One region of the Streptomyces sp. NPDC000134 genome, then DNA from elsewhere that is predicted to be linked to it. Evidence: riboswitches for the same ligand, from Rfam matches in the RefSeq annotation. Region 1 holds a riboswitch; each other region holds the start of a gene.
What was found. Region 1 has a riboswitch for thiamine pyrophosphate ahead of ACFY32_RS21275 (thiamine ABC transporter substrate-binding protein). Riboswitches for the same ligand answer to the same signal wherever they lie in the genome.
Positions count from the first base shown of each region.

Region 1 (5,860 bases):
CGCCACGCTGCTCGGCCAGCCGTACGCGCTGGACAACAAGAAGTCCGTCCAGAAGGTCCTGGACGAGGCCGGTGTCACCCTGAAGCGCTTCTCGCGCATCAAGGTCGGCATCTGAGTCCGTACCGCGACGGACGCACGACCCCGGTAGGGTCGACAGCACCCGCCCGCGTCACACGCGGGCGGCTGCAGAACTGACGAGGAGGCCATTGCCGCGCATGGGATGCCAGCACCCCACCGGCAGTGGCCTTCTTCGTATGTGCGCCAAGGAAAAGAAGTGAGATTGCGATGACCACCAAGGCCGAGAAGAGCGACGACGGCAAAGTACGCGGCCGGTTCCTGCTGAAGCTGTCCGGAGAGGCGTTCTCCGGCGGCGGGGGCCTCGGCGTCGACCCCGACGTGGTGCACGCCATCGCGCGCGAGATCGCGGCCGTCGTCCGGGACGGCGCGCAGATCGCCATCGTCATCGGCGGCGGCAACTTCTTCCGCGGCGCGGAACTCCAGGTGCGCGGCATGGACCGGGCCCGCTCCGACTACATGGGCATGCTCGGCACCGTCATGAACTGCCTGGCCCTCCAGGACTTCCTGGAGAAGGAGGGCGTCGACTGCCGCGTGCAGACCGCCATCACCATGGGCCAGGTCGCCGAGCCCTACATCCCGCTGCGCGCCGTGCGCCACCTGGAGAAGGGCCGCGTGGTCATCTTCGGCGCCGGCATGGGCATGCCGTACTTCTCCACCGACACCACCGCCGCCCAGCGCGCCCTGGAGATCGACGCCGAGGCGCTCCTCATGGGCAAGAACGGCGTGGACGGGGTCTACGACTCCGACCCGAAGACCAACCCGGACGCGGTCAAGTTCGACGCCCTGGGCTACGGCGAGGTCATCACCCGCGAGCTGAAGGTCGCCGACGCCACGGCGGTCACGCTCTGCCGCGACAACAAGCTCCCGATCGTGGTGTTCGAACTCCTGAAGGAGGGCAACATCGCCCGTGCCGTCAAGGGTGAGAAGATCGGCACGCTCGTGGGTGAGCAGGACAGCCGGGCCTGACCGGATGAACCACGGGGCCCCGCCGGGGGATGGACAATGTCCTGCCGGTCGGGAACCGTGCAGAAGAAGACGCGACGCAGCCGGCCGCCGCCCCGACGAGGAACCGCAGCCGGGCCTACTCAAGACACGCAGGAGCAAGTGGTGATCGAAGAGACCCTCCTCGAGGCCGAGGAGAAGATGGAGAAGGCCGTCGTGGTCGCCAAGGAGGACTTCGCCGCGATCCGCACCGGCCGTGCGCACCCGGCGATGTTCAACAAGATCGTGGCCGACTACTACGGCGCGCCGACGCCGATCAACCAACTGGCCTCGTTCTCCGTGCCGGAGCCGCGCATGGCCGTGGTGACGCCGTTCGACAAGAGCGCCCTGCGCAACATCGAGCAGGCCATCCGCGACTCCGACCTGGGCGTCAACCCGAGCAACGACGGCAACATCATCCGCGTGGTGTTCCCCGAGCTGACCGAGGAGCGCCGCCGCGAGTACATCAAGGTGGCCCGGAGCAAGGGCGAGGACGCCAAGGTCTCCATCCGCGCGGTGCGCCGCAAGGCCAAGGACGCCATCGACAAGCTGATCAAGGACGGCGAGGTCGGCGAGGACGAGGGCCGCCGTGCGGAGAAGGAGCTCGACGACACCACCTCGAAGTACGTCGCCCAGGTGGACGAACTCCTCAAGCACAAGGAAGCGGAGCTGCTCGAGGTCTGATGAACGACTCTTCCTGGGGGGCGCCGCCGCAGACCGGGTACTGGGGGCCGTCCGACCAGGGGCCTGTCCAGGGGGTTGCCCCGGCGGGTCCCGCGTACGATGCGCCCTACGCGCAGCAGACTCGCCCCATGCCCATCGTGCCCGACGTACCCGAACACGGCGGAGACCAGGATGAGGACCGGGGGGCCGCTCGGCCGGGCGGCCCCGCGTTCCACGACGACGTCCCGGCGGCGCGGCCGTACCAGGCGGCGCCGCGGAATCCGGAGCCCATGCCCGACGCCCCGCAGCCGGTGCCCCGGCCGCAGAAGAAGACCGCGGGGCGCGACCTGGGTGCCGCGATAGGGGTCGGCCTCGGACTCGGCGTGGTGATCATCGCGTCGCTGTTCGTCGTCAAGGCCGTGTTCGTCGCGGTCGTCGTCGTCGCCGTCGTGGTCGGCCTGTGGGAGCTGACCAAGCGGCTGGAGGAGCGCAAGGGCATCAAGGCGCCGCTCGTCCCGCTGGCGGTCGGCGGCGCGGCGATGGTCGTCGCCGGTTACGTCCGGGGCGCCGAGGGCGCGTGGGTCGCCATGGCGCTCACGGCGCTGGCGGTGCTGGTGTGGCGGATGACGGAACCGCCCGAGGGCTACCTCAGGGACGTCACCGCGGGCGTGTTCGCCGCGTTCTACGTGCCGTTCCTGGCCACCTTCGTCGCCCTGATGCTGACGGCCGACGACGGGCCCCGGCGGGTGCTGACCTTCCTGGTGCTGACGGTCGTCAGCGACACCGGCGCGTACGCGGTGGGCTGGCGGTTCGGCCGGACCAAGCTCGCGCCGCGGATCAGCCCCGGCAAGACCCGCGAGGGCCTGCTCGGCGCGGTGTCGTTCGCGATGGTGGCGGGCGCGCTGTGCACGCAGTTCCTGATCGACGACGGCGCCTGGTGGCAGGGGCTGCTGCTGGGCCTCGCGGTCGCCGTCAGCGCCACCCTGGGCGACCTCGGCGAGTCGATGATCAAGCGCGACCTCGGTATCAAGGACATGGGCACGCTGCTCCCGGGCCACGGCGGCATCATGGACCGCCTGGACTCCCTGCTGCCGACCGCACCGGTGGTGTGGCTGCTGCTGGTGATCTTCGTCGGCTCGGGTTGACGGCGGTCGGGTACGCTGGAAGGGCTCGTGGCGTCTGGCCGCGGGCCCTTTCCTCGTCCCCGCCGACGCGGGGGCGATCCTGTGAGGTCTCCTGGCTCCGGCATGGCCCTGCCGTCGTCCCCGCGCCGCGGGGTTGCCACAGGCCCGTCGTCTTGAGGAGTTGTCCGACCGTGGCCCGTCCTGCCCCCGGTGAGCTGACCTTCGCCGCGCCCCGCGGAGCGAAGCGGCCGCCGCGGCATCTCGCCGACCTCTCGCCCGCCGAGCGCAAGGAAGCGGTGGCCGCGGCCGGCGAGAAGCCGTTCCGTGCCAAGCAGCTCTCCCAGCACTACTTCGCGCGCTACGCGCACGACCCGGAGCAGTGGACCGACATCCCCGCCGGTTCGCGCGGCCGGCTCCGGGAGGCGCTGCTGCCCGAGCTGATGAGCGTCGTGCGGCATCTGTCGACCGACGAGGGGACCACCCGCAAGACGCTGTGGAAGCTGTTCGACGGCACCCTCGTGGAGTCGGTGCTGATGCGCTACCCGGACCGGGTGACCATGTGCATCAGCTCCCAGGCGGGCTGCGGGATGAACTGCCCGTTCTGCGCCACCGGACAGGCCGGTCTCGACCGGAACCTGTCGACCGCCGAGATCGTGCACCAGATCGTCGACGGGATGCGGGCGCTCAGGGACGGCGAGGTCCCCGGCGGCCCGGCGCGGCTGAGCAACATCGTGTTCATGGGCATGGGCGAGCCCCTGGCCAACTACAACCGGGTCGTCGGCGCCATCCGCCGCCTCACCGACCCCGAGCCCGACGGCCTCGGCCTGTCCCAGCGCGGCATCACCGTCTCCACCGTCGGCCTCGTCCCCGCGATCCACCGCTTCGCCGACGAGGGCTTCAAGTGCCGCCTGGCCATCTCGCTGCACGCCCCCGACGACGAGCTGCGCGACACCCTCGTGCCGGTGAACACCCGCTGGAAGGTCCGCGAGGTGCTGGACGCCGGGCTGGAGTACGCCGCGAAGTCCGGGCGCCGGCTGTCCATCGAGTACGCGCTGATCCGGGACATCAACGACCAGGCGTGGCGCGGTGACCGGCTCGGAAGGCTGCTCAAGGGCAAGCCCGTGCACGTCAACCTGATCCCGCTGAACCCGACGCCCGGGTCGAAGTGGACCGCCTCGCGGCCCGAGGACGAGAAGGCGTTCGTCGAGTCGATCGCCGCCCACGGTGTGCCGGTGACCGTCCGGGACACCCGCGGTCAGGAGATCGACGGGGCGTGTGGGCAGCTCGCCGCCGGCGAGCGGTAACCTGACCGACGTAAGAGTCCGGTCGGTTCCGTACCGGGCGTCTTCGCGTCCGACATCTTCATATTCCGACAGGGGAGCGCCACAGCGCTGAGAGTGCGGCACCGGCCGCAGACCCTCCGAACCTCGCCCAGGTCATTCTGGGTAGGGAGATCGGTCACCACTCGAGCTGTTGCGCCCTGCCCGGGTCCCGACGAGGGGCCCCGGGCGGGGCCGCGTCTCTTCCTGGACCGTCCCAGGAGGAATCCAGTGAGCATCACCAAGAAGGCCGCCGTCCTGGCCGCAGGGCTCGGCCTGGTCACCGTGTCCGCGTGCGGATCGTCGTCCGGCGGCGACGAGGGGTCCGGCGATTCCCGGACCGTCACCCTGGTCAGCCATGACTCGTGGGCCGCGTCCAAGAGCGTCATCGCCGCCTTCGAGAAGGAGTCCGGCTACCGGGTCAAGGTCCTGGAGGACGGCGACGCCGGGCAGGCCGTCAACAAGGCGATCCTGACCAAGGACAACCCCCAGGGCGACGTCCTCTTCGGCGTCGACAACACCCTGCTCTCCCGCGCCCTGGACAACGGCCTGTTCCAGCCGTACGAGGCCAAGGGCCTGGACCGGGTCGACGAGCGGTACCGGCTCGACGCCGGGAAGCACCGGGTCACGCCCGTCGACTACGGCGACATCTGCGTCAACTACGACAAGGCGTACTTCCGCGAGCACGAGCTGACGCCGCCCGCCTCCTTCGACGACCTGGCCGAGCCCGCGTACAAGGACCTCCTGGTCACCGAGAACGCCGGCACCTCCTCGCCCGGCCTCGGCTTCCTGCTCGGCACCGCCGCTAAGTACGGCGACGGGGGCGCCTCCCGCTCGGGCGGAGCCGGAAGCGGGGGAGGCTGGACGCAGTACTGGAAGAAGCTGAGGGCCAACGGCGTGAAGGTCGTCGACGGCTGGGAGCAGGCGTACAACGAGGAGTTCTCCGGTTCGGCCGGCGGCCGCAAGGCGGGCGGCGACCGGCCGCTGGTCGTCTCGTACGCCTCCTCGCCGCCCGTCGAGGTGGTCTACGCCGACCCGCGGCCGAAGACCGCGCCCACCGGAGTCGCCACCGGCACCTGCTTCCGGCAGACCGAGTTCGCGGGCCTGCTGAGCAACGCGAAGAACACCGAGGGCGGCAAGGCGCTCATCGACTTCCTGATCAGCGAGAGGTTCCAGGAGGACATGCCACTGAACATGTACGTCAACCCGGTGGTCTCCGGTACGAAGCTGCCCGCCGTCTACACCGACAACATGCCGGCCGTGACCCACCCCGAGACCATGGCCCCGGCGGAGATCGCCGAGCACCGTGACGACTGGGTCAAGTCGTGGACCTCGCTCGTACTGAAGTGACCGAGGCAGCCGTCCGGCGGCGCGCGGGCGCGGCGCGGCTCGCCCTGATGGCGGTGCCCGTCGCGTTCTTCGCCGTCTTCTTCGCCTACCCGGTGGCGGCGATCGTCGCCCGGGGGCTGAAGGACGGCGCCGGGTGGCACCTCGGCCGGATCGGGGAGGTGGTGACCGCCGCCGACGTCCGGCACGTGCTGTGGTTCACCACCTGGCAGGCACTGGCCTCCACCGCGCTCACCCTGCTGATCGCGCTGCCCGGCGCGTACGTCTTCGCCCGGCTGGACTTCCCCGGCAAGCAGGTGCTGCGGGCCGTGGTCACCGTGCCGTTCGTGCTGCCCACGGTCGTCGTCG
Region 1 covers NZ_JBIAZN010000013.1:190,378-196,237, forward strand. Annotated here, with positions in the region: gene tsf (translation elongation factor Ts) at 1-115, shown strand, start outside; gene pyrH (UMP kinase) at 286-1,044, shown strand; gene frr (ribosome recycling factor) at 1,186-1,743, shown strand; gene ACFY32_RS21265 (phosphatidate cytidylyltransferase) at 1,743-2,867, shown strand; gene rlmN (23S rRNA (adenine(2503)-C(2))-methyltransferase RlmN) at 3,038-4,150, shown strand; TPP riboswitch at 4,211-4,316, shown strand; gene ACFY32_RS21275 (thiamine ABC transporter substrate-binding protein) at 4,397-5,515, shown strand; gene ACFY32_RS21280 (ABC transporter permease) at 5,563-5,860, shown strand, end outside.

Region 2 (5,860 bases), on a different contig from region 1:
GCGGCGGCCACCCCGGAGGGCGCCTCGGTGAGCGTGCGCACCAGGGCGTCCAGGGCCGTGCCGGGAGCCACCTCGCGCGGCTCCCCGTTGACCGAGATGTTCATACGGGCTGCTCCGTGGGGACGTCGGCGGCGTCGAAGCGCCGGGGGGTGAAGGGGCGGGCCTCCTCGGGAAGCTCGCCGCTGGTCAGCAGGTGGGCCATGACGTCGCCGGTGACCGGGGTGAGCAGGACGCCGTTGCGGAAGTGGCCGGTGGCCAGCAGCAGCCCGTCCAGCGCGGTCGGGCCGAGCAGCGGCGCGTTGTCCGGGGAGCCGGGCCGCAGCCCCGCCAGGGTCTCCGTCAGGGGCAGCTCGGTGATGCCCGGCACCAGCTCGTGGGCGTCGCGCAGCAGCTCGTACACCCCGCCGGCGGTGACGGTGGTGTCCCAGCCCAGTTCCTCGCTGGTGGCGCCGACGACGAGTTCGCCGCTCTCCCGGGGCACCAGGTAGAGCGGGTTGCCGCGGACCACCGCGCGGACCGTGCGGTGCAGCAGCGGCGGCCGGTCCGCCGGCATGGCCAGCCGCAGGACCTGCCCCTTCACGGGCCGTACCGGCGGCAGGACCTCCTCCGGAACGCCCGTGAGCCGCCCGCTGAGGCTGCCCGCGGCCAGTACCACCCGGCCGGCCGGCAGCGCCGTGCCGTCCTCGGTGACCACGCCCGTCGCCCGGTCCCGGACCACGGTCAGCCGCTCGGCGCGCACCCGGTGCAGGACCACCCCGGCCCGTTCGCAGGCGGTCACCAGGGCGCGGGCGAGCCGCCGGGGGTCGATCTGGTGGTCGCCGTCCACCCGCAGCCCCCCGCGCACGCCCGGCGCGAGCATCGGCTCCAGGCGGCGGCACTCACGCCCCGACAGCCACTCCGCGTCGAGGCCCGAGCGGACCTGGAAGGCGTGCAGCTCCCGCAGGTGGGCGCGGTCGTCGGCGTCGAGGGCGACGGCCAGGGTGCCGCACCGGCGGTACCCCAGGTCGTGCCCGGTCGCCTCGGCCAGCTCGGCCGCGAAGGCGGGGTAGCGGCGGGCCGAGGCCAGGTTCAGCGCGAGCAGGGTCTGCTCGCCGTAGTGCAACTCGGTGACGGCGGCCAGCATCCCGGCCGCCACCCGGGCCGCCCCGCCGCCCGGCGCGGGGTCGACCACGGCCGCGGCCAGCCCGCGCTGCGCGGCCCGCCAGGCGGTGACCAGGCCGATGACGCCGCCCCCGACGACCAGGACGTCGGGGACACGGGGGTTGCGTGCGGATCGCTCGGACGACATGGGTGTCCAGCCCCTCCCTTCGCCGGCATGACCCGGATCAGGTTCGTACGGTCGGAGGCCGCCAGCCTCCCTCTCAGCCCGGTGCGTCCGGGCTCCCGCGAGTGCGTTACGTCGGCCACCCTAACCGTTCGGTCTCCGCGCCGGTAAGGGAGCGTCCCGGCGGCCGGCCGGGCGGGCCGGCTGTGCAGCACATCACCCACCGTGCCGCCTGACTGACGTTCCGTCAGGTGTCTATGGTGATCAGGTGAGCGATCAGACGCAGGAACGGGCGGAGTCCGCGCGGCGGCGCGTGGTCGTCGTGGGAGCGGGCATGGCCGGCGTGCAGACGGCCGTCGCCCTGCGCGAACAGGGGTTCACCGGCACGGTGACCCTGATCGGCGCGGAGCCCCACCAGCCCTACGACCGGCCCCCGCTGTCCAAGGCCGTCCTCCTCGGCACCGCCGAGGGCTCCGCCTTCGACGTCGACTTCGAGGCGCTCGGCATCGAGGTCCGCCTCGGCTGCGAGGCCCTGGGCGTCCGCCCCGACGCCCGCCTCCTGGACACCGCCGCGGGGCCGGTGCCGTACGACGCCCTGGTTCTGGCCACCGGCGCCGAACCGGTCCGGCTGCCCGGCACCGAGAGCGTCCCCGGCGTCCATCTGCTGCGCACCCTGGACGACGCCGAGCGGCTGCGCCCGGTGCTCGCCCGCCAGCACGACATCGTGGTGGTCGGCGCGGGCTGGATCGGCGCCGAGTTCGCCACCGCCGCGCGGGAGGCGGGCTGCGCGGTGACCGTCGTGGAGGCCGCCGCCCGGCCGCTGGCCGGCGCGCTGCCCGCCGACGTGGCGGCGCCGATGGCCCGCTGGTACGCCGACGCCGGTGCCGTCCTGCGCACCCACGCACGCGTGGCCCGCGTCGAGCCCGGCGCGGTGGTCCTCGGCGACGGCACGCGCGTGCCCGCCGGCGCGGTCGTCGTCGGCATCGGCGCCCGCCCCGCCACCGCCTGGCTGGCCGGTTCCGGCATCGCCCTCGGCGCGCACGGCGAGGTCCTCGCCGACGACCGGCTGCGCACCTCGGTGCCGGACGTCCACGCGGTCGGCGACTGCGCGTCCTTCCCCTCCGGCCGGTACGGCGAGCGGCTGCTCGTGCACCACTGGGACAACGCCCTCCAGGGGCCGCGCACGGTGGCCGCCGACATCGTCGGCGCCGGCACCGGGCAGGAGCCGCCGGTGTACGACCCGGTGCCGTACTTCTGGTCGGAGCAGTTCGGCCGCTTCGTGCAGTACGCCGGGCACCACACGGCCGCCGACACCACGCTCTGGCGCGGTGACCCGGCCGGCCCCGCCTGGACGGTGTGCTGGCTGCGCGGGAGCCGGCTGGTCGCCCTGCTGGCCGTCGGCCGCCCCCGCGACCTCGCCCAGGGCAAGCGGCTGATCGACGCGGGCACGCCCGTGGACCGGGGGCTGCTGGCCGACCCGGCCCGGCCGCTGAAGGCGGCGGTGGCGTAGTCCGTCCGTCCTGGCCGGACGGGTCCGGCTTCCTAGTGTCAGTGGCAGATGGCAGGCTTGATACGTGACCGAGATTGACGCAAAGATCGATGCTCTCGTCCCCGCATGGCTCACCCTGCCCGACATCGCCGAGATGTTCGACGTGGAGGTGACCCGCGTCCGGCAGTTGGTCAAGGACGGCCAGCTCATCGCCGTACGCCGCGGGGAGAACCGCGCGCTGCACGTGCCCGCCGCCTTCATCGACGGGGACAAAGTGGTCAAGGGCCTGTCCGGGACCCTGACGCTGCTGCGTGACGACGGGTTCACGGACGAGGAGATGCTGGAGTGGCTCTTCACGCCCGACCCGTCCCTGCCCGGCACCCCCGCGCAGGCGCTGAGCGAGAATCGCGGCACGGAGGTGAAGCGCCGCGCCCAGGCGCTCGCCGTCTGACCCGACCGACCACCCGGTGTGCGGGCCGCGCCCCTGAGGGGACCCGGCCGGTACGCCGCCGAGGACCGGCGCCGCCCGCGCCGGGCGCCACCGACGCGTGACGCACCGGAGCGGGCGCGCCGCCGACACCGGCGCCAGCCGACACCGGCGTCGCCGCCGGGTGTGCCACCGGGGGCCGGTGCCACCCGTCGGCCCGCCATTCGACCAGAGGGGGATTCCCGTATGCCCGTGACCGCCGACCGCGGGGGCGCCACCGCGCGTGAGCGACTGGCCGACGCCCGGCTGTACCTCTGCACGGACGCGCGCAAGCGCCAGGGCGACCTGCCGGAGTTCCTGGACGCGGTGCTGGCCGGCGGCGTCGACATCGTGCAGTTGCGGGACAAGGGCATGGAGGCCGCCGAGGAACTGGAGCACCTGGCCGTGTTCGCCGACGCCTGCGCCCGGCACGGCAAGCTGCTCGCGGTCAACGACCGCGCGGACGTCGCCCACGCCGCCCGCGCCGACGTCCTCCACCTCGGCCAGGGCGACCTGCCGGTGCCCGCCGCCCGCGCCCTCCTGGGCGAGGACGTCCTCATCGGCCGCTCCACCCACGCCGAGTCCGAGGCCGCCGCGGCGGCCGCGCAGGACGGCGTCGACTACTTCTGCACGGGCCCGTGCTGGCCGACCCCCACCAAGCCCGGTCGCCACGCCCCCGGCCTGGACCTCGTGCGCTACACGGCCGGGCTGGGCACCGGCCGCCCCTGGTTCGCCATCGGCGGCATCGACCTCGGCACCCTCGACCAGGTCCTGGACGCGGGCGCCCGCCGGGTGGTCGTCGTCCGCGCGATCACCGAGGCCGGTGACCCGGGCGCCGCGGCGGCCGAGTTCGCCAAGAAGCTGCGCGGCGCCGGTGATGTCCAAGGGGTGGACAACTAATGGACAATTCGGACGATCTTCCGTCTCCGGTTGGGGGACCGGCGCCCCCTGGCTAACCTGCCGGTATGGCCCTCGGAACCGCGTCCACCAGGACTGATCGCGCACGCACCGTCCGCGACATGCTCGCGTCCGGCAAGACGACGTACTCGTTCGAGTTCTCCGCGCCGAAGACCGCCAAGGGCGAGAAGAACCTGTGGAGCGCGCTGCGCAGGGTGGAGGCGGTCGCCCCGGACTTCGTCTCCGTGACATACGGAGCGGGCGGTTCCACCCGGGCCGGCACGGTCCGGGAGACCGAGCAGATCGTCGCCGACACCACGCTCACCCCGGTCGCCCACCTCACCGCGGTCGACCACTCCGTCGCCGAGCTGCGCAACATCATCGGCCAGTACGCCGACGCGGGCATCCGCAACATGCTCGCCGTGCGCGGCGACCCGCCCGGCGACCCCACCGCCGACTGGGTGCCGCACCCGCAGGGCCTGACCTACGCCGCCGAGCTGGTCGAGCTGATCAAGGAGTCGGGCGACTTCTGTGTCGGCGTGGCGGCCTTCCCGGAGATGCACCCGCGCTCCGCCGACGCGGACACCGACGTGGCGCGCTTCGTCGACAAGTGCCGGGCCGGCGCCGACTACGCGATCACCCAGATGTTCTTCCACCCCGAGTCGTATCTGCGCCTGCGCGACCGGGTGGCGGCGGCAGGGTGCGCGACCCCGATCATCCCCGAGGTCATGCCGGTGACCAGTGTGAAAATGCTGGAAAGGCTGCCGAAGCTCAGCAACGCCTCGTTCCCGGCCGCGTTGAAAGAACAGATCCTCGGAGCAAAGGACGATCCGACCGCTGTACGCTCCATTGGCATCGAGTTCGCCACGGAGTTCTGCGCGCGACTGCTCGCCGAGGGTGTGCCCGGACTGCACTTCATCACGCTCAACAACTCCACGGCGACGCTGGAAATCTACGAGAACCTCGGCCTGCACCAGCCACCGCGGGCCTAGACCGGCCGCACGTACATGCGACACACTGCGTAACGGTCACTGGGAGAGGGGCGTACATGGGCTGGACGGTCCTCTACATCGCGTTCGGCGGCGTCGCGCTGTGGCTGCTCGGTGAGGTGCTGCTGCAGTACAAGGCGCGGCTGCGCTGGCGGCTGCTGGCCTTCGCCGGCTTCCTCGGTGTCGTGGCCGGAGTGCTGATCCAGTCGGTCGTCGTCATCGGACTGGGCGCGGCGGCCTTCGCGGTCGGCCAGACCTACGTCACCCTGTCGTTCCGCCGCGGCTTCGCCTCCGGCTGGGCGGTCAACGCCCCGGCCGGACTCGTCGGCGGCAAGCGCCGCCGCCCCGAACGCGCCCGGCAGGAACCGGCGTCGGAGGTCTCGGGGCCGGAAGCGGCCGGACCCGGTCACGGCGCCCACGACGGCCACACCCCGGAGTCCCACGCCGCCGACGCCTACGGCCACGACTTCGACCCGGACGACGTCTTCACGCCCGTCCGCCCCGCCGACCCCGCGGCCGCGGAGACCACCGCCGTCTACGAACCGCAGCCGATGCCCGAGGACTCCGGCTCGTACGACACCTACGGCGGCGCCGGCTACGGCCACGACCAGCACGCCCCGGCCGCCTACGACTACTCCGGCTACCCCCAGCAGGAGTACGGCTACGACGGCGCCGGCCAGCAGCAGTACGCCGCCTACTCCGACCCGTACATCGGCACCCACACCTACGGCGGGGCCCCGTACGACACGGGGTAC
Region 2 covers NZ_JBIAZN010000004.1:316,931-322,790, reverse strand. Annotated here, with positions in the region: gene thiS (sulfur carrier protein ThiS) at 1-104, opposite strand, end outside; gene thiO (glycine oxidase ThiO) at 101-1,288, opposite strand; TPP riboswitch at 1,286-1,397, opposite strand; gene ACFY32_RS08380 (FAD-dependent oxidoreductase) at 1,533-2,774, shown strand; gene ACFY32_RS08375 (Rv2175c family DNA-binding protein) at 2,839-3,204, shown strand; gene thiE (thiamine phosphate synthase) at 3,427-4,119, shown strand; gene metF (methylenetetrahydrofolate reductase [NAD(P)H]) at 4,185-5,108, shown strand; gene ACFY32_RS08360 (hypothetical protein) at 5,165-5,860, shown strand, end outside.
Region 2: linked by a shared signal. The riboswitch ahead of thiO (glycine oxidase ThiO) and the one ahead of ACFY32_RS21275 (thiamine ABC transporter substrate-binding protein) in region 1 are both predicted to bind thiamine pyrophosphate.

Region 3 (5,860 bases), on a different contig from region 1:
CGGATGCCGGCGCGGTACAGCCCGCGCCGGCCCAGCGTCGGATTGGCCTGGTGCAGTTCCCACACCGCCGACGTCTGGGTGACCGTCACGTCGTCGAGGACACCGAGCGAACCGATGATGACGCCCGCCAGCAGCAGACCGCTCATGTCGATCGTCGGGTACAGGCCGTGGATCAGGCCGGTGTTGTCGTCCGTGTTGCCGGTCAGCGCGGCCCAGCCGATGAACAGCGACCCCAGCACGCCGATCAGCAGCAGCGAGACCAGGGTGCCCAGCACGGCCACGGACGTACGGGCGGACAGCCCGTGGCACAGGTACAGGGCGATCAGCATGATGGCGCTCGACCCGATCACCGCCACGAGCAGCGGGTTCGAGCCCTGGAGGATCGCGGGCAGGATGAAGAAGTTCAGCACCAGGAAGCTGATCGCCAGCGACACCAGCGCCATGACACCGCGCAACCGCCCGACGACCACGACGGCGAGCGCGAAGATGCCGGCGAGCAGGGCCATCGGGAACCGGCGGTCGACGTCGGCGACCGAGTACTGGAGGTCCTTCGGCGCCGAGGGCTCGTAGGCCACGACGACCTCCTGGCCCTGCGACAACTGCCGGGACTGGTCCGGCTGCACGATTTCCGTGAACGTGCGGCCCTTGTCCTCGCCGGTGTCGACCCGGATGGTCGCCTTCTTGCAGGTCCCGTCCGCCTGCTGCTGGGCGGACGAGCCCTCGGCGGTGGAGGTGTCGCCGGTCGGGGGGACACCGGAGGCGTTGGCGGCCGCGCAGCTCACCTTCACGACCTCGGTGACCGTCGCCTGCTGGGTCTGCCGGTCGAAACCGACGCCGGTGCGTTCGTGCGGCGGGGCACCGCCCGGCCACAGCACCGCGAGCCCCACAACGACGGCCGCGGCGAACGGGACGAGGATCGCCGCGATGACCTTGCGCAGACGCGCCGAGACGGGGGCCGCGGGGCCATGACCGTGCGAATGCCCGTGTCCGCCACCGGTTCCGTGTCCGCCACCGGACCCGTGGCCACCACCCGTCCCGTGCCCCCCACCGCGGTGCCCATGGCCGTCTCCCGCCCCGGGGCCGTCACCCGCCCCGGGGCCGTGGCCGTCACCGGTCCCGTACCCGCCGCCCCCGGGCCCGCGATCCCCGCCGCCGTACCCGTATCCGTACCCGCCGCCTTCCGGGCCCGGTCCATGACGGTGGCCGTGTCCGTGGCCCTGCTCGTGCCCGCCGTGGCCGGAGCCGTAGCCGGTGTCCGGGTCGCGGCCCGGTTCGGGCGGGGGGAAGGAGGGATGCGTCGTGGTCACCGCCCGATCATCGCAAGAACGGCAGGGGCCCTCTGTTCACCGCGCCCGAATTGACGCTAGCGTGGAGCCACCTTTGTACACGCGGGAGCTCGGAGCACCGGGCTGAGAGGGCGCTGACCTCCGTACCAGCGATGTTTCACGGGAAACATCACCGAAGTCGAGTGATGTATCCCACGGAACGTCGGCAGACGGATAACCGCTGCGTCGACCGCCGAACCTGTTACCGGGTAATGCCGGCGTAGGGAGTAGGTCTCATGACCATCAAGGACGCAAGCACGCCTGCCTCCACGCAGAACGAGGCCGGGAAGTCCATCGGCTGGCACAAGGCGTACGTCGAGGGCTCGCGCCCCGATCTGCGCGTGCCGGTCCGTCAGGTGCACCTCACCAACGGGCAGTCGGTCACGCTGTACGACACCTCCGGCCCGTACACCGATCCGCTCGTCGACACCGACGTCCGCAGGGGACTGCCGCCGCTGCGGGAGAACTGGATCGTCGCCCGCGGCGACACCGAGGAGTACGCGGGCCGCCCCGTCCGCCCCGAGGACGACGGCATCAAGCACACCTCACCGCGCGGCGGACTGCGCAACCTCGACGCGGTCTTCCCCGGCCGCCCGCGCCAGCCGCGCCGGGGCCGGGACGGCCAGGCGGTGACCCAGCTCGCGTACGCGCGGCGGGGCGAGATCACGCCCGAGATGGAGTACGTGGCCATCCGGGAGAACGTGTCACCGGAGGTGGTGCGCGAGGAGATCGCGGCCGGCCGGGCGGTCCTGCCGGCCAACGTCAACCACCCGGAGATCGAGCCGATGATCATCGGCAAGCGGTTCCTGGTGAAGGTCAACGCCAACATCGGCAACTCCGCGGTGACCTCCTCCATCGAGGAGGAGGTCGAGAAGATGACCTGGGCGACCCGCTGGGGCGCCGACACGGTCATGGACCTGTCCACCGGGCGCAACATCCACACCACCCGCGAGTGGGTGCTGCGCAACTCCCCCGTGCCCATCGGCACGGTCCCGCTCTACCAGGCCCTGGAGAAGGTCGACGGCAGGGCCGAGGAGCTGACCTGGGAGATCTACAAGGACACGGTCATCGAACAGGCCGAACAGGGCGTGGACTACATGACGGTCCACGCCGGCGTGCGCCTGGCCTACGTGCCGCTGACCGCGAACCGCAAGACCGGCATCGTCTCGCGCGGCGGCTCCATCATGGCGGCGTGGTGCCTGGCACACCACAAGGAGTCGTTCCTGTACGAGAACTTCGAGGAACTCTGCGAGATCCTCGCCGCCTACGACGTCACGTACTCGCTCGGCGACGGCCTGCGGCCCGGCTCGATCGCGGACGCCAACGACGAGGCGCAGTTCGCGGAGTTGCGCACGCTCGGGGAACTCAACCGGATCGCGAAGCGTTTCCATGTACAGACGATGATCGAAGGCCCGGGTCATGTCCCGATGCACAAGATCAAGGAGAACATCGACCTTCAGCAGGAGATCTGTGATGAAGCTCCGTTCTATACGCTCGGCCCGCTGACCACGGACGTCGCGCCGGCGTACGACCACATCACCTCCGGCATCGGTGCCGCGATGATCGCCTGGTGGGGCACTGCCATGCTCTGTTACGTCACCCCCAAAGAGCATCTGGGCCTGCCCAACCGTGACGACGTCAAGACCGGCGTCATCACCTACAAGATCGCCGCCCATGCCGCCGACCTCGCCAAGGGTCACCCAGGTGCACAGGAGTGGGACGACGCGCTGTCCGACGCCCGGTTCGAATTCCGGTGGGAGGACCAGTTCAACCTCGCCCTCGACCCGGACACGGCACGGGAGTTCCACGACGAGACCCTGCCCGCCGAGCCCGCCAAGACGGCCCACTTCTGCTCGATGTGCGGGCCGAAGTTCTGCTCGATGAAGATCTCCCAGGACATCCGCCGCGAACACGGCGGCAGTCGGACCGAGATCGAGGAGGGCATGGCCCAGAAGTCCGAGGAGTTCGCGGCGGCCGGCAACCGGGTCTATCTGCCGATCGCCGACTGACACGCGAAGGGAGGGGACGGACCGTGCGGCCTGTCCCCTCCCGGGCCCCTGGCGGGGCGGTCACTCCGGGCGGTGCTCCGGGCCCCCGAACTCCGGGCTGGTGTAGTCCGGACTCGAGTAACTGGGGCGCGGACCGGCGGGACCGTCGTCGGGACTGGTGAACCCCGGGCGGCCGTAGCCCAACCGCGGCATCCGGCCGGACGGCGCGGGCGGCGGCGTACCGCGCAGTGCGCCCGCCGCGTCGGGGTCCGCGAGCGCGTCCTGGAGGAACGGCAGGATGCCGCGTTCCAGCAGCGCCTCCCGCCAGGCGTCCCGGGCGCGTTTCACCTCCCCGTCGAGTGCGCCGTACGACGCGGCCTCAGCGGATGGGCGGTTGCGCAGGGCGGTGGACAGCAGTCCGACGCCGGCGACGAGGATCGCGACAGCGGTCACCGCGCCGAACACCCATCCGGTGGTGAGCAGCGTCCGCGCGAACGTCTGCTCGGGGTCGAGCATCCGCAGGACGTACCCGACGAGCAGGAAGATCGCCGCGGCCGTACCGGCCAGGACCGGCGCCAGGACGGCGATGATCGCGACGGCGCCCGCGCCGGCGGCCTCGGTGATCTCGCCCATGGTGGCGGCGAGCCCCGTGGTGTTCGGACCCGGCTCGGCGGAGCCGGATTCCGCCGCGGACGAGGACGGAGCGGACCGCGCCGGCTGGCGCAGTTCCTCGCGGACCCTCACGTAGTGCTGGTACTCGGCCGCCGCGGCGGCCGTGATCAGGGCGGTGGCGTTGAGCGCCATGGTGCGCAGTTGTTCGGGGTTGAGGCGCTGTCCGACAGCGGCCAGTTCCGGGCGGTGTGGTGCGGAGCGCAGCGCCTCGTCGAGGACCCGCGCGTACTCCTGGCGGTCCTCGTTCGACAGGTGCTGCGGAACGCTGTTCATGTGCATCCCCCGATGCTCCGTAGGGCTTGGGGCTCGCATGCCAACGAGCCGTCGGGCAGAAACGGAGGGGAGCCTGCTACGGATAAGCCGATGGTAGAGCGGTGACGGCGTACGGTGACAGGGGGTTTCCAGAAATTGGGTGCCGATCCGCATATGCGCCGACGGCGAAGACCCGGTCCGGCGAACGCTCAGTCGGGCAGCGGCAGTTGCTGGACCAGCAGCTTTCCGGCCATGGTCACCCCGCCGTCCATCGCGATGGCGAGGCCGTCCGCGTAGACATGAGGTCCGTCGACCACCGGACCGGACTCGTCCTCGCCGTCCTCGGAGCCGACCTCGCCCAGGAGATACGGGATGGGGCTGTGGCCGTGCACGACGCGGGTGCCGCCGTACGTGTCCAGCAGCGAGCGCACGGCGGCGGCACCGCCCTCGTCGCGGAAGGAGAAGCGCTTGGTGAACTTGCGGAACAGGTCCCACACCTCGTCCGCGTCGTTGCGGGTGAGCGTGTCGTGGATGGTGTCGTTGACCTCTTCGATGGACCGGCCGTAGTCGAGGTAGGCGGTGGTGTCGGAGTGCACCAGGAGGTGGCCGTCGACCTCCTCCACCGCGTCCAGGCGGGCCATCCACTGGAGGTGGTGGTCCTGGAGGCGGTCCATGTCGGTCTTCTGGCCGCCGTTCAGCAGCCAGGCGGCCTGGAAGGTGGCGGTGCCCGCGCCCGAGTTGACGGGGGTGTCGCCGAACCGCTTGGCGCCGAGCAGCAGCAGTTCGTGGTTGCCCATGAGGGCCTTGCAGTAGCCGCCGGCGGCCGCGGCCTCGGCGGACAGCCGCATCACCAGATCGATGACGCCGATGCCGTCCGGACCGCGGTCGGTGAAGTCGCCGAGGAACCACAGCCGGGTGGTCCCGGCGCACCACTGGCCGTCGGCGTCGATCAGGCCCTGCTCCCGCAGCGCGGCCATCAGCTCGTCGAGGTAGCCGTGCACGTCGCCGACGACGTACAGCGGGCCGGGTCCGGTGGCGGGCTGCGCGGCCGGGGCCGCGGCGGGCTCGACGCCGGGCTGGAGCGCGTCACCCCGATGGATGACGGGCAGATCGCGTTCGGTGGGGGTGTACCCCTCCGGTACGGCCTCCTCGTGCGGGGGGACGACGTCGCCGGGGTGTGTGCTGTCGGCGTACGGACCGGTCTCGTGGACGTACGCGGGCACCCGGAAGTCGCGCAGCGTCGCCGTCCGCTCCACCTCGGGTCCCTGACCGGCCCCCTGAGTCATCGACCCCTCCACCATCGCGCCGCATCTGCACCGCTTCGGACTGCCTGGTCGCAGCGGCCCGCGGTGTCGTGGGCCCATCATAGGAATGCGGATCGCGCTGTGTGATGACCCAGGGGTGGTGAATCAGAGCAGGACTCCGGTTCGCCGTGGCTTTCGCCCCGATTGGACCGGGCTTCGACCACCCCGCGGACACCTCACGGCCACCTTCCGACCGCCTGGCCCCGTCCTCTCCGCCCGCCCGCGGTCACTCCCCCTCGGGTGAGCGCGGTGGGCTGATCGTCGTGCGCGGCGGGCGGCGCTGCGAGGAGGTCCGCACGATCAGTTCGGTCGGTATCAC
Region 3 covers NZ_JBIAZN010000012.1:266,046-271,905, forward strand. Annotated here, with positions in the region: gene ACFY32_RS20320 (YibE/F family protein) at 1-1,307, opposite strand, end outside; TPP riboswitch at 1,379-1,569, shown strand; gene thiC (phosphomethylpyrimidine synthase ThiC) at 1,562-3,334, shown strand; gene ACFY32_RS20330 (hypothetical protein) at 3,395-4,264, opposite strand; gene ACFY32_RS20335 (metallophosphoesterase) at 4,447-5,538, opposite strand; gene ACFY32_RS20340 (LacI family DNA-binding transcriptional regulator) at 5,768-5,860, opposite strand, start outside.
Region 3: linked by a shared signal. The riboswitch ahead of thiC (phosphomethylpyrimidine synthase ThiC) and the one ahead of ACFY32_RS21275 (thiamine ABC transporter substrate-binding protein) in region 1 are both predicted to bind thiamine pyrophosphate.